DNA from 3 places in the Paenibacillus sp. J5 genome. Region 3 is predicted to be linked to each of the others. Evidence: predicted binding sites of a transcription regulator. Region 3 holds the regulator's gene; each other region holds the start of a gene.
The links. The regulator LexA, encoded in region 3, represses DNA repair genes until DNA is damaged. The targets are predictions, from matches to a motif close to CGAACATATGTTCG.

Region 1 (3,275 bases), on a different contig from region 3:
TGGGTAGGAGATCAGAAGATCGCCGCCATCGGCATCAAATTCAACAAGTGCCGTCATCGCCGCGGCTTTGTGGCAAGCCATGGGTTTGCGTTAAACCTGAAAGCCGGGATCGCCGCAGAGGGCTTCCGCGGCATCGTCCCTTGCGGTATACAGACCTATGGAGTGACCTCGTTCGCAGATTTGACAGGTCAGCCTATGCCGCTGGAGCAGGCGGCTGCGGAGCTGCTGCCCCACTTTTGCCGCCATTTTGGATTCGAGCCAGCGGAGCTTGTCCACACCGTGCATCGAACATAAGAACGGTGCTTGCCTGGCAAATGACTGCCTGCAAGCGGTCGCTGCGAGCCTAGTAGAAGATTAAGCCAAGACTCATGACAAGTGTAGATAGCAGCATGGAGGCAATGATCAGGTAGACCACGATTTTCACCCATTTGTTGTTTTGCATTGCTGCGGTCTCCTTTCGGTTAAAATAAAGGCGTCGAATACTATTGTATACGATGCAGGTGGATGGAGGAAAGTCGAATGATTTCACAATCACGTTTGGTGGAGGAGTTTATGGAGCTTGTCCGCGTCGATAGCGAGACGCTTCATGAGCAGGAGATATGCCGGGTGCTGAAGGAGAAGTTCAGCAGCCTGGGCTTGCAGGTGGAGGAAGATGATACGACGAAGGTAACAGGACATGGGGCAGGCAATCTCATTATCAAGCTGGAAGCGAGTGGCGCAGACGCAGCGCCGACCATTTTCTTCACTTCCCATATGGACACCGTAACTCCAGGGCGGGGCATCAAGCCGCAGCTTGATGATGACGGCTATATCCGCAGCGATGGCACGACGATTCTGGGCAGCGACGACAAGGCTGGCATTGCCGCTATGCTGGAGGCGATCCGGGTCATTCAGGAGCAGAAGCTGACGCATGGGCCGGTGCAGTTCATCATTACCGTGGGCGAGGAGGCCGGTCTGAACGGCGCCCGGGCGCTCGACCCTCAGAAACTGGAGGCTGTGTATGGCTATGCGCTCGATTCGAACGGCAAGATTGGGGATATAGCAGTCGCAGCGCCAACTCAGGCCAAAATTACGATGCAGGTTATCGGGAAGTCCGCTCATGCCGGAGTGAATCCCGAGGATGGGATCAGTGCCATCCAGGTAGCCGCCAAAGCTATCTCGCGCATGTCGCTCGGCAGAATCGACAAGGAGACGACGGCCAATATCGGACGGTTCGAAGGCGGCGGGGCAACGAATATTGTCTGTGATCATGTTCGCCTGGATGCAGAGGCGCGCAGCATCGTACAGGAAAAGCTCGATAAGCAGATCGAATCGATGAAGCAGGCGCTGGAGAGCGCTGCGAGCGACTATGGCGCACAATCAGTGTTCGAGAGCGAGATCATCTATCCGGCGTTCAGCTTCTCAGATGGCGACGAGGTTGTTGAGCTGGCGAAAAAAGCGATTGCGCAAATTGGAGAGACTCCGCGGCTATTCCCTTCTGGCGGCGGCAGCGACGCCAACATTTTCAATGGCTTTGGCGTGCCGACAGTGAATCTGGCTGTAGGCTATGAGCATATCCATACGACGAAGGAACAGATCAAGGCAGAGGATCTGGCGAAGACGGCTAGGCTTGTCGTGGAGCTGATCGTGGAGGCTGGGCGCTCAACCCGCCAGCCGTAGACGTCAGAAGACATGCTAGGTGGCAGCATAGCAACAGCTTATTGGCTGCTATCAGCGGCTAGGCTCAGAGCCTCTGGCGCCATGCAGCCTGTGGCAATGAGAACATAGAGATTGCTTTTGCGGAAGAACCGCAGTGAATGGCGCAAGCGCCTTAGCTGTGGTTCTTTTCGTTGCCGTCTGCTGCGGCGAATTCATGCCCGCCACAAAAAAAACGAATGTATGTTCGAAAAAAAGCTTGGCAAAGGGACGCAAACAAGGTAAAATTAAATTATAAACAGTGAAGGATGTGAGTTGCTTGTCAGATCGTCGCGCAGCGCTTGAGATGGCATTACGCCAGATAGAGAAACAATTCGGTAAAGGCTCCATTATGAAGCTCGGTGAGAATGCAGGCATGCAAGTGGAGACCGTCCCTAGCGGTTCGCTTGCTCTTGATATTGCACTTGGAATCGGCGGGTATCCTCGCGGCCGAATTATCGAAGTGTACGGACCGGAGTCCTCCGGTAAGACAACGGTGGCTTTGCATGCGATTGCTGAGGTTCAGCGTATTGGCGGACAGGCTGCCTTTATCGATGCCGAGCACGCCCTTGATCCGCTCTATGCGAGCAAGCTGGGCATTAACATTGACGAACTGCTGCTATCGCAGCCAGACACCGGAGAACAGGCGCTTGAGATCGCCGAGGCGCTGGTACGCAGCGGCGCAGTTGATATTATCGTTATTGACTCCGTAGCGGCGCTCGTACCGAAAGCGGAGATTGAGGGTGAGATGGGGGATTCCCATGTAGGCTTGCAGGCTCGCTTGATGTCGCAGGCGCTGCGCAAGCTGTCCGGCGCAATCAACAAGTCGAAGACGATTGCGATCTTCATTAACCAGTTGCGGGAGAAGGTCGGCGTGATGTTCGGTAATCCGGAGACAACGCCGGGCGGACGGGCCTTGAAGTTCTACTCCAGCGTCCGGCTGGATGTGCGCCGCATAGAGACGCTGAAGCAAGGGAATGACATGGTCGGTAACCGTACCCGGATTAAGGTCGTCAAGAACAAGGTGGCGCCTCCATTCAAGCAAGCGGAGATCGACATTATGTATGGCGAGGGCATCTCGCGCGAAGGCAGCCTCATCGATATTGGCACCGAGATGGATATTGTCCAGAAGAGCGGCGCATGGTTTTCCTACAGTGGCGAGCGCCTTGGGCAAGGACGCGAGAATGCGAAGCAATATTTGAAGGATCATCCTGAAGTAGCGGCGACGATCGAGCGTGAGGTTCGGAATGCGAGCAGCCTAGCTGCCGCGGCGGTTCCAGCAGACAAGCTGGGAGGCAATACGGAGGATGAGGACGAGGAAGATCTGGCATTTGAATAGGATATAGCATCATATGCGCATTGTGCCCTGTGGCATTGCATGCGTTAGGCTGGGAAAGCACCTGCGGAGCAAGGTGCTTTTTCCGCGTTAGAGCTAAGGAAAGGGATGAGGCAGTATGAGACAGGACGGGGAAGGTGAGCAGCCGCTCTATCTCATTGTCAGCGTGCGGAGGGACAAACAGCGCAAAGGGCGCTATCTGCTCTACACGGCCGGCAGGGAGGAGCCATTGCTCTCGGTGCATGAGGATATTCTGGTGCAATAT
Region 2 (3,275 bases), on a different contig from region 3:
TCCCCAACCTGCACACTGGTATTGCTTAATCATTGGCCAGCATAATGCCTAGCGGCCCTTCTTCATTGGCAATATCCTGCACATCATAGACTGGAATCGGGAAATAAGGAAACCCGTAGACATAAGGCGTGATCTCATAGAGCTGAAAATAGACCACAAGTGAACGATCGGCAATATAAAAATCCTGATCCGGTCGGATACCCTCAAACGGACCAAACACGGGTACATCCCGCGCCTTGATCTGCGCCCCGATGATGGCATCCAGCCGTTTGCGATAGTCGCTGCCCGGTTTGAACAATTCAGAGAGCTTGTAGCGCTTGCCCGTCTTCGTGTCAAAAGTCAGCGAGGCTTGAAGCGTCAACCCGTGCGCCCCGCCCGTATAGGCATAATTGAACAGGGAGAGGCTGAGTATGTCCTTCTCATTCGTTTTGGTCTCGAACCATCCGATCATTTCGGAGCGCGGGTCCTCCAGCGAGCCTTGGCTGCTGACCAACCGGTGTACCTCGGCCCGAATCTCCTGATTGATCTTCTCCATCGCATTTCGATTCTCAAGACCCTGGACGACCGGCACCCACAGCTCAATCTTCGGATAAGTAAGACGGGTAGGCTGAATGACAGCCGGAGCAGCAAAAGCCATACAATAGACACCTGCCTGTCGATTAAGATGTTCCATTGTATGCACAGGCCCCTTGTTTCCATGCCTGATACTGGCTTAGAGACCCTATCAGAGCCCTACAACAGGCACAAGTGCAGCTCGTGCCACTCCATGCCGGCATGCTCTGATGCGCTGCGTCCCCGATACTGAAATCCCAGCCCCTCATAAAATCCGATCAAATGCGGCTCGCACATCAGCATGACCGCCTCCAGCCGCTCCTCACGGCAACTGGCAATAACACGCCGCATAAGCTCGCTTCCGACACCCTGACGGCGGAAACGGCTATCCACCGCCACAGTCAGCACACAGAAGCGGCAGCCTTGTGCTTCATCCTCATGCGCTGCCTTCATAGCGTCATCTGCACAGTCCTGCGCATTCGTTCTTACGCCGTTGGCGATGCCTGCAAGCTTCCCGCTGCCGCTATCCCAAGCCGACCAGAAGAAGGAAGGAAACCACTGCTTCCTATACTGAAACGCTTCCAGTGTTGCCGCTGCGGCTTCCGGGTAGCTGGCGGACTCCAGTGCGTAAGCCTGCTCCAGCTCATGGCGCTCGATGAGGCGGTAGTTCAGCCCGCTCATAGCTGCATCTTTTCAGCCGTCGTCAGGCGCCGTCCGCGCACATCAAGCACAAGTTGGCCTTGATTGAGACCAATTATGCGATCAGAGTACTTCTCCGCCAGCTCGCTCTGATGAAGAACAGCGATTACAGTGAGCCCTTGCTTGGTCAATTCCTTCAAGTCCTTCAGAATATTCTCCGCAGAATGCGGATCGAGTCCCCCGACCGGCTCGTCAGCCAGCAGCACCTTGGCGCCATGCACCAGCGCCCTGGCAATCGCCACCCGCTGCCGTTCTCCGCCGCTCAGCTTCTCGGCCTTCTGCCGTGACTTATCCAGCAGTCCCAGCTTCTCCAGCGTGTCCATGGCGCCCATATAGTCGTCATTGCGAACCATGCCCGTCACCATCCGCCATAGAGGCGTCTGATACTTTGTGCCAACCAGCACATTTTTAAGTGCCGTGCGGTTAGGCGACAGATGCGGCTTCTCCTCCAGGAAGGCGAACTCGCGCCGAATCTTGCGCAGCCCGGTCCAGGCGTTGCCCAAAATATCTGTTCCTTCTACGGTATACTTGCCGGACGTCCATTTTTCCCTTAATGCCAGACATTTGAGCAGCATGCTCTTGCCGCTGCCGCTTGCGCCGACAATCGTGACAAATTCGCCTTTATGCGCTACAAAGCTGACATCGGAGAGCACCTTTGGTCCCCCAGGTATTTGCTTGGTCAAACGGTCAATCTTGATCATCGCTTCGGCCCCTCCGTCTATTCTATAAATCTAGTTTACGGTAAATAAAAAATACTTTCCATACGAACAAACGTTTGATATAATAAAAGTAAGAACAAATGTTCTAAAATAAAGGATTCTGAAGGAGGATGATCATCATGCACAACTGCGAACATTATCGGTTTATCGAGAAGCATCGGCCGTGGAGGGATTTGACCTTTAAGTTTTATTCTGATGGAAGGTTGACGATTATTGATAACGGTGCAGGGGAGGTGATCACCCCTCGGGATTTGAAGGGCGCAAGCCATGATTTCTATGTACGCAAGCGAATTGCTTTCATTAAGAACGATCTGGAAGCCAAGCGATTAAGGTTTGCGTGATTGCATGTTCCGCTATATGCCACCTGGCCGCCATACAAGCGGCAGGAGAGGGGATCGTACAGCTCAGATGCAGATGCTCTATCATCTCGCGGCAACGATCGGCGCGATGATGCCGCAACCCGTGGTCGGCGCTGCGGGTGCTGTCAGTGATGGGAACGGTCGGACGCCTCTATATGTACAGCTTTTGTGGCTTCCGTCCGATTCTCATCCCAGGTTCCCCTCTCCTTCCGCTATTACAGCCCAGCCCTGTGGTCTGTCTTGGCGTATGGATTAATGCTGCTGCTTATTGATTCCGTTCAGGCTGGGCGGGCGATGAGCGGCTTTTTCCTGCTTCACCGTCTGCGCCTCTTCCTTCATCTGCGATTCGTTATGTTGATTCTCCGTCTGCTGGCTCCGATTATGCGGCATCCTGATCACCTCCGCTCTCATTATGCGCTGTAATCCAGCCGTTCTATTCATATACGCCTGTATTTCATGGGGATTTTTCGTATTGTTGTCCTAGGGTGGATCATGAGGACATATGTGGTTCAACTATCGCCGTCATGCAGCGAGGCAGCTTGCACTGGCAACTGAATCGGTTGACCTTGGCGGCGCATTCAGGTAGATTGGTAGAAGAGATGATAGGTTATCATCGTTGTTCGATATGAATTTTGGCTGCGAAGGAGCTTGTATGAAACAAACGCTTATATTTGATCTGGACGATACGTTGGTTCATTGCACGAAATATTTTCACCTTGCCCTCGACCGGTTTGTGGATCTGATGCAATCCTGGTTCGGACAATACGGCCTTACAGCGGACGATATTCGTCAAAAGCAGATCGAAATTGATATCGCCGGTGTTCAGGAGCTCGGCTTTCAATTCGATCACTTTCCCCAATCCTTCTTAATGACCTATGAATACTTTTCAGAGCGTTATGGAAGAAGGCAACAGCCTCTGGAGAAGGACAGACTATGGACGCTGGGC
Region 3 (3,275 bases):
GACGAAGGCATTCCTAGCCTGCCGGCAGATCTCAAGGAGGCGCTGGAAGAGCTGCTTCGTGACGGCGTCATCTGCGACGCGCTGGGCGACCACGCGCTGGCTCATTTTTACGAGCTGAAGGAGATTGAATGGGATATGTACCGCACCCAGGTTCACCAATGGGAACGGGATCAATATCTGACGTTGTATTAAGCGAGGTATTCCAGTAATGGAGCTGGTATAAGAGGTTTTATTGGGGGCAGCTGGGGACAGATTCATTCATTGGATGATGGATCTGCCCCCGGATTGCCCCCATATTTTATGTTTCGGTCCCTCAACGCGGCAGAGTTCCAGAAAGCCACTTTTGATATTTGCTGTATCCGTTCTTCTCTCCCCGATATTCATAGCCATGTTGTCTATAAAAATGGTTCAGCTTGGTGCTGAATGCGACACAGTCGAGCTTGATGCTGGCAAATTGTCCTGCCAGTTCATGCTCCACCCACGTCATAATCTGACTTCCGATGCCGTGGCCAGCATACTTGCGGTTGACTACAAGCCGATGCAGGTAGACTGCCGACTCTCTATCCGTAGTGTCGTCTCCCCAGAGATTACGATCCCACTCGCTCGGCTGCTGCTGTAAGATGACAGAGCCTACAAGCTCCTGACTGGTTGAATGCCGGAAGGCAAATACCTCCCTGCGACGTATGGCGGCAGCCGTATTATGATGATCCAGGCCCTGCAGCAAACCCGACCACTGTGTGGAGCCTGACTCCTTCAGCCATACTGCCGTATGCAAATATAGCTGGCTTATCGCTTGTTCATCCTCTTCAACTGCCATTGCAGCAAACACATTGCTGCTGATAGATACATTCCGAATCTTCGCAATTGCCATGATGCACCTCGCATACAAAGGGTTTAACTAATACTATACCATACATGGTGCATATGAAATGCGCGTTTGTATGGATTGCACGTAAAATAACTATTGGCACGGCGCTATATGTAGAAGCGCGAAGCGCCGATAATAAAAACTGCAGCCCCTCGCAGGGCTGCAGTCTTTCATTAAATCCGAATATCTATATTGCCCCCTACACCAGGGATTGCGCTTTGCTGCATCATTTTGACGAGATCATTGCTCTGCTGAACCGCTTGACCCTTCGCCAGGTTGGCAACCTTCATGCTTACTGCCTGGGCTAGCGAGGCCTGACTCATGACGCTGGATAGTGCTGCGATGTCCATTGATTACACCTCCTTACTATCTATATCGGGCAAACGATTGCCATTCGATAGAGGAGGAGAAATAATCATCCAGTCCAGCCAAGCCGCGAAGACATGACTGTCTAATGAATGTCGCGGAACAGGCCAACAACGCGGCCCAGAATCGTCACTTTCTTGAGACGAAGCGGCTCCATCGTGGAATTCTCCGGCTGCAGACGGATATGATCCCGCTCCTTGTAGAACGTCTTGACGGTCGCTTCATCCTCCTCCGTCATCGCGACTACGATGTCACCATTGTTAGCGGTCTGCTGTTGGCGAACAATGACATAATCACCATTATGAATGCCCGCCTCGATCATGCTGTCGCCCACGACACTCAGCATGAACATTTGGTTATCGCCAACAAAGTGGCTAGGCAGAGGGAAGTATTCCTCGATATTCTCTGTGGCAGTAATCGGCACCCCTGCGGTTACTCGGCCGACTACCGGTACCTTGGCGATATGAACGGGGAATGGAACCTCATCCTGGTTTTGATTCAATATCTCGATTGCACGCGGCTTGGTCGGGTCGCGCCGAATCAGTCCTTTCTTCTCAAGCCGGTCCAGATGGCCGTGAACGGTCGAGCTGGATGCCAGACCAACAGCCTCCCCGATCTCCCGAACAGAGGGCGGATAGCCCTTCTCTCTTACCTCATTCTTAATAAATTCCAATATCGTCTGTTGACGGTTCGACAGCTTCGACATTTTCACATACCCCCAGACAATCATTCTTGTGTCAAATTATAGCACAGAACCGGAGTTCGCACAAACATAAGTTCGTTGAAAATAAAACCTGTCCTTGGTAGAGGAATATATATATTGACACAAACAAGCGTTCGGTTTATTCTAGGTACAAGAACAAATGTTTGGGGTGTTGGATAATGAATCACTCTTACTATTATCAGGATATGGATGCACTTCGTGCCGCGGCGCGTGAGACCGTCAGCTCGGAGAGCAAGACGAACACGGGGAGCTCGCAGAGGATAAGGAATGGTTATGAGGCCGATGAGGTCAGCGGAAGAAGAAAGAGTGTCCTCCGTGTTATCATGGTCGTGCTGCTGCTGTCTATTGCTGTGTCCTGTGTAATGTTCGTACAGTCCAATGCTTCGGGGCGAAGCGTGGAACCATCCAATAACACAGCAATTGCGGGTTTAGAGGCACATGGCGGGCAACTTAAGCAAGCTGTAGAGGCGGAGTACATCATTGCTGCTTATGGAGATACAATTTGGAGCATTGCGAGGCGCTTTAAGCCGGTTAACGACGATCTAAGACAATATGTGTACCGGATTCAGCAGCTCAATGAACTGACGCATGGAGAGCTTCAAGTCGGACAAGTGATTCGCATACCTGATTAACGTTCGACTCGGGTGCAGCGTCATTCATTCATGGCTTTAATGTCTCTCGTCGCTTGACACTCCCCGTGGAAAATGTCAAAGTAGAGAGTGGATAGTTTTCAGGGAGGTAGCTCACAATGGGAAAACTGATTGACCGTATTAATGAATTGTCTAGAAAGAACAAGTCCGTCGGGCTGACTGACGAAGAGAAGGCTGAGCGCGAGGTGCTGAGGAAGCAATATCTGGAGATCTTCCGCGGCAATTTCCGCAACCAGCTCGATTCGATCGAATGGACAGACGAGGAGCCGCCTCTCAAGCATTAATGAACGACATGACATTTCCTATACCAATAGGCAGATCGAACCGTCAGGGCGATTGGTCTATTGGTTTGTGCTGTCTCGCGCGGAGAGGCGCTGGCCGCTGGTCGACAGTCAAGCTTCTCCGAACGGCAGCGGTTAACCATTCTTTTTCGGGAGGCATACTGGTATGAATTATCGTTTGCTTGGAAGAAGTGGGCTAGCGGTATCCGAGCTATGCTTAGGTACGATGACATTTGGCGGGGCGACATCTGAGGCCGACTCTATACAAATGATGCATCGTTTCTTTGACCAGGGCGGAAATTTTCTGGATACAGCAGATGTGTATGTGAACGGGCGTTCCGAAGAGATTGTCGGCAAGGCGATCCAGGGTCGTCGTGCAGAGGTTA

Region 1: a site for LexA is predicted at 1,872-1,885, ahead of recA (recombinase RecA). Genes of this name have one in related genera too.
Region 2: a site for LexA is predicted at 2,016-2,029, ahead of ACY1JZ_RS02755 (phosphonate ABC transporter ATP-binding protein). Genes of this name have one in related genera too.

Annotation. Positions count from the first base shown of each region.
Region 1 covers NZ_JBUEDD010000013.1:32,785-36,059, reverse strand. Annotated here, with positions in the region: gene lipB (lipoyl(octanoyl) transferase LipB) at 1-294, shown strand, start outside; gene prli42 (stressosome-associated protein Prli42) at 344-442, opposite strand; gene ACY1JZ_RS21595 (M20/M25/M40 family metallo-hydrolase) at 520-1,659, shown strand; gene recA (recombinase RecA) at 1,955-3,013, shown strand; gene ACY1JZ_RS21585 (RecX family transcriptional regulator) at 3,129-3,275, shown strand, end outside.
Region 2 covers NZ_JBUEDD010000002.1:8,750-12,024, reverse strand. Annotated here, with positions in the region: gene ACY1JZ_RS02765 (DUF3298 and DUF4163 domain-containing protein) at 26-673, opposite strand; gene ACY1JZ_RS02760 (GNAT family N-acetyltransferase) at 733-1,233, opposite strand; gene ACY1JZ_RS02755 (phosphonate ABC transporter ATP-binding protein) at 1,230-1,952, opposite strand; gene ACY1JZ_RS02750 (hypothetical protein) at 2,090-2,311, shown strand; gene ACY1JZ_RS02745 (hypothetical protein) at 2,582-2,719, opposite strand; gene ACY1JZ_RS02740 (HAD family hydrolase) at 2,982-3,275, shown strand, end outside.
Region 3 covers NZ_JBUEDD010000012.1:206,621-209,895, forward strand. Annotated here, with positions in the region: gene glnA (type I glutamate--ammonia ligase) at 1-192, shown strand, start outside; gene ACY1JZ_RS21340 (GNAT family N-acetyltransferase) at 314-871, opposite strand; gene ACY1JZ_RS21345 (YjfB family protein) at 1,042-1,218, opposite strand; gene lexA (transcriptional repressor LexA) at 1,320-1,940, opposite strand; gene ACY1JZ_RS21355 (LysM peptidoglycan-binding domain-containing protein) at 2,117-2,590, shown strand; gene ACY1JZ_RS21360 (DUF896 domain-containing protein) at 2,707-2,892, shown strand; gene ACY1JZ_RS21365 (aldo/keto reductase) at 3,056-3,275, shown strand, end outside.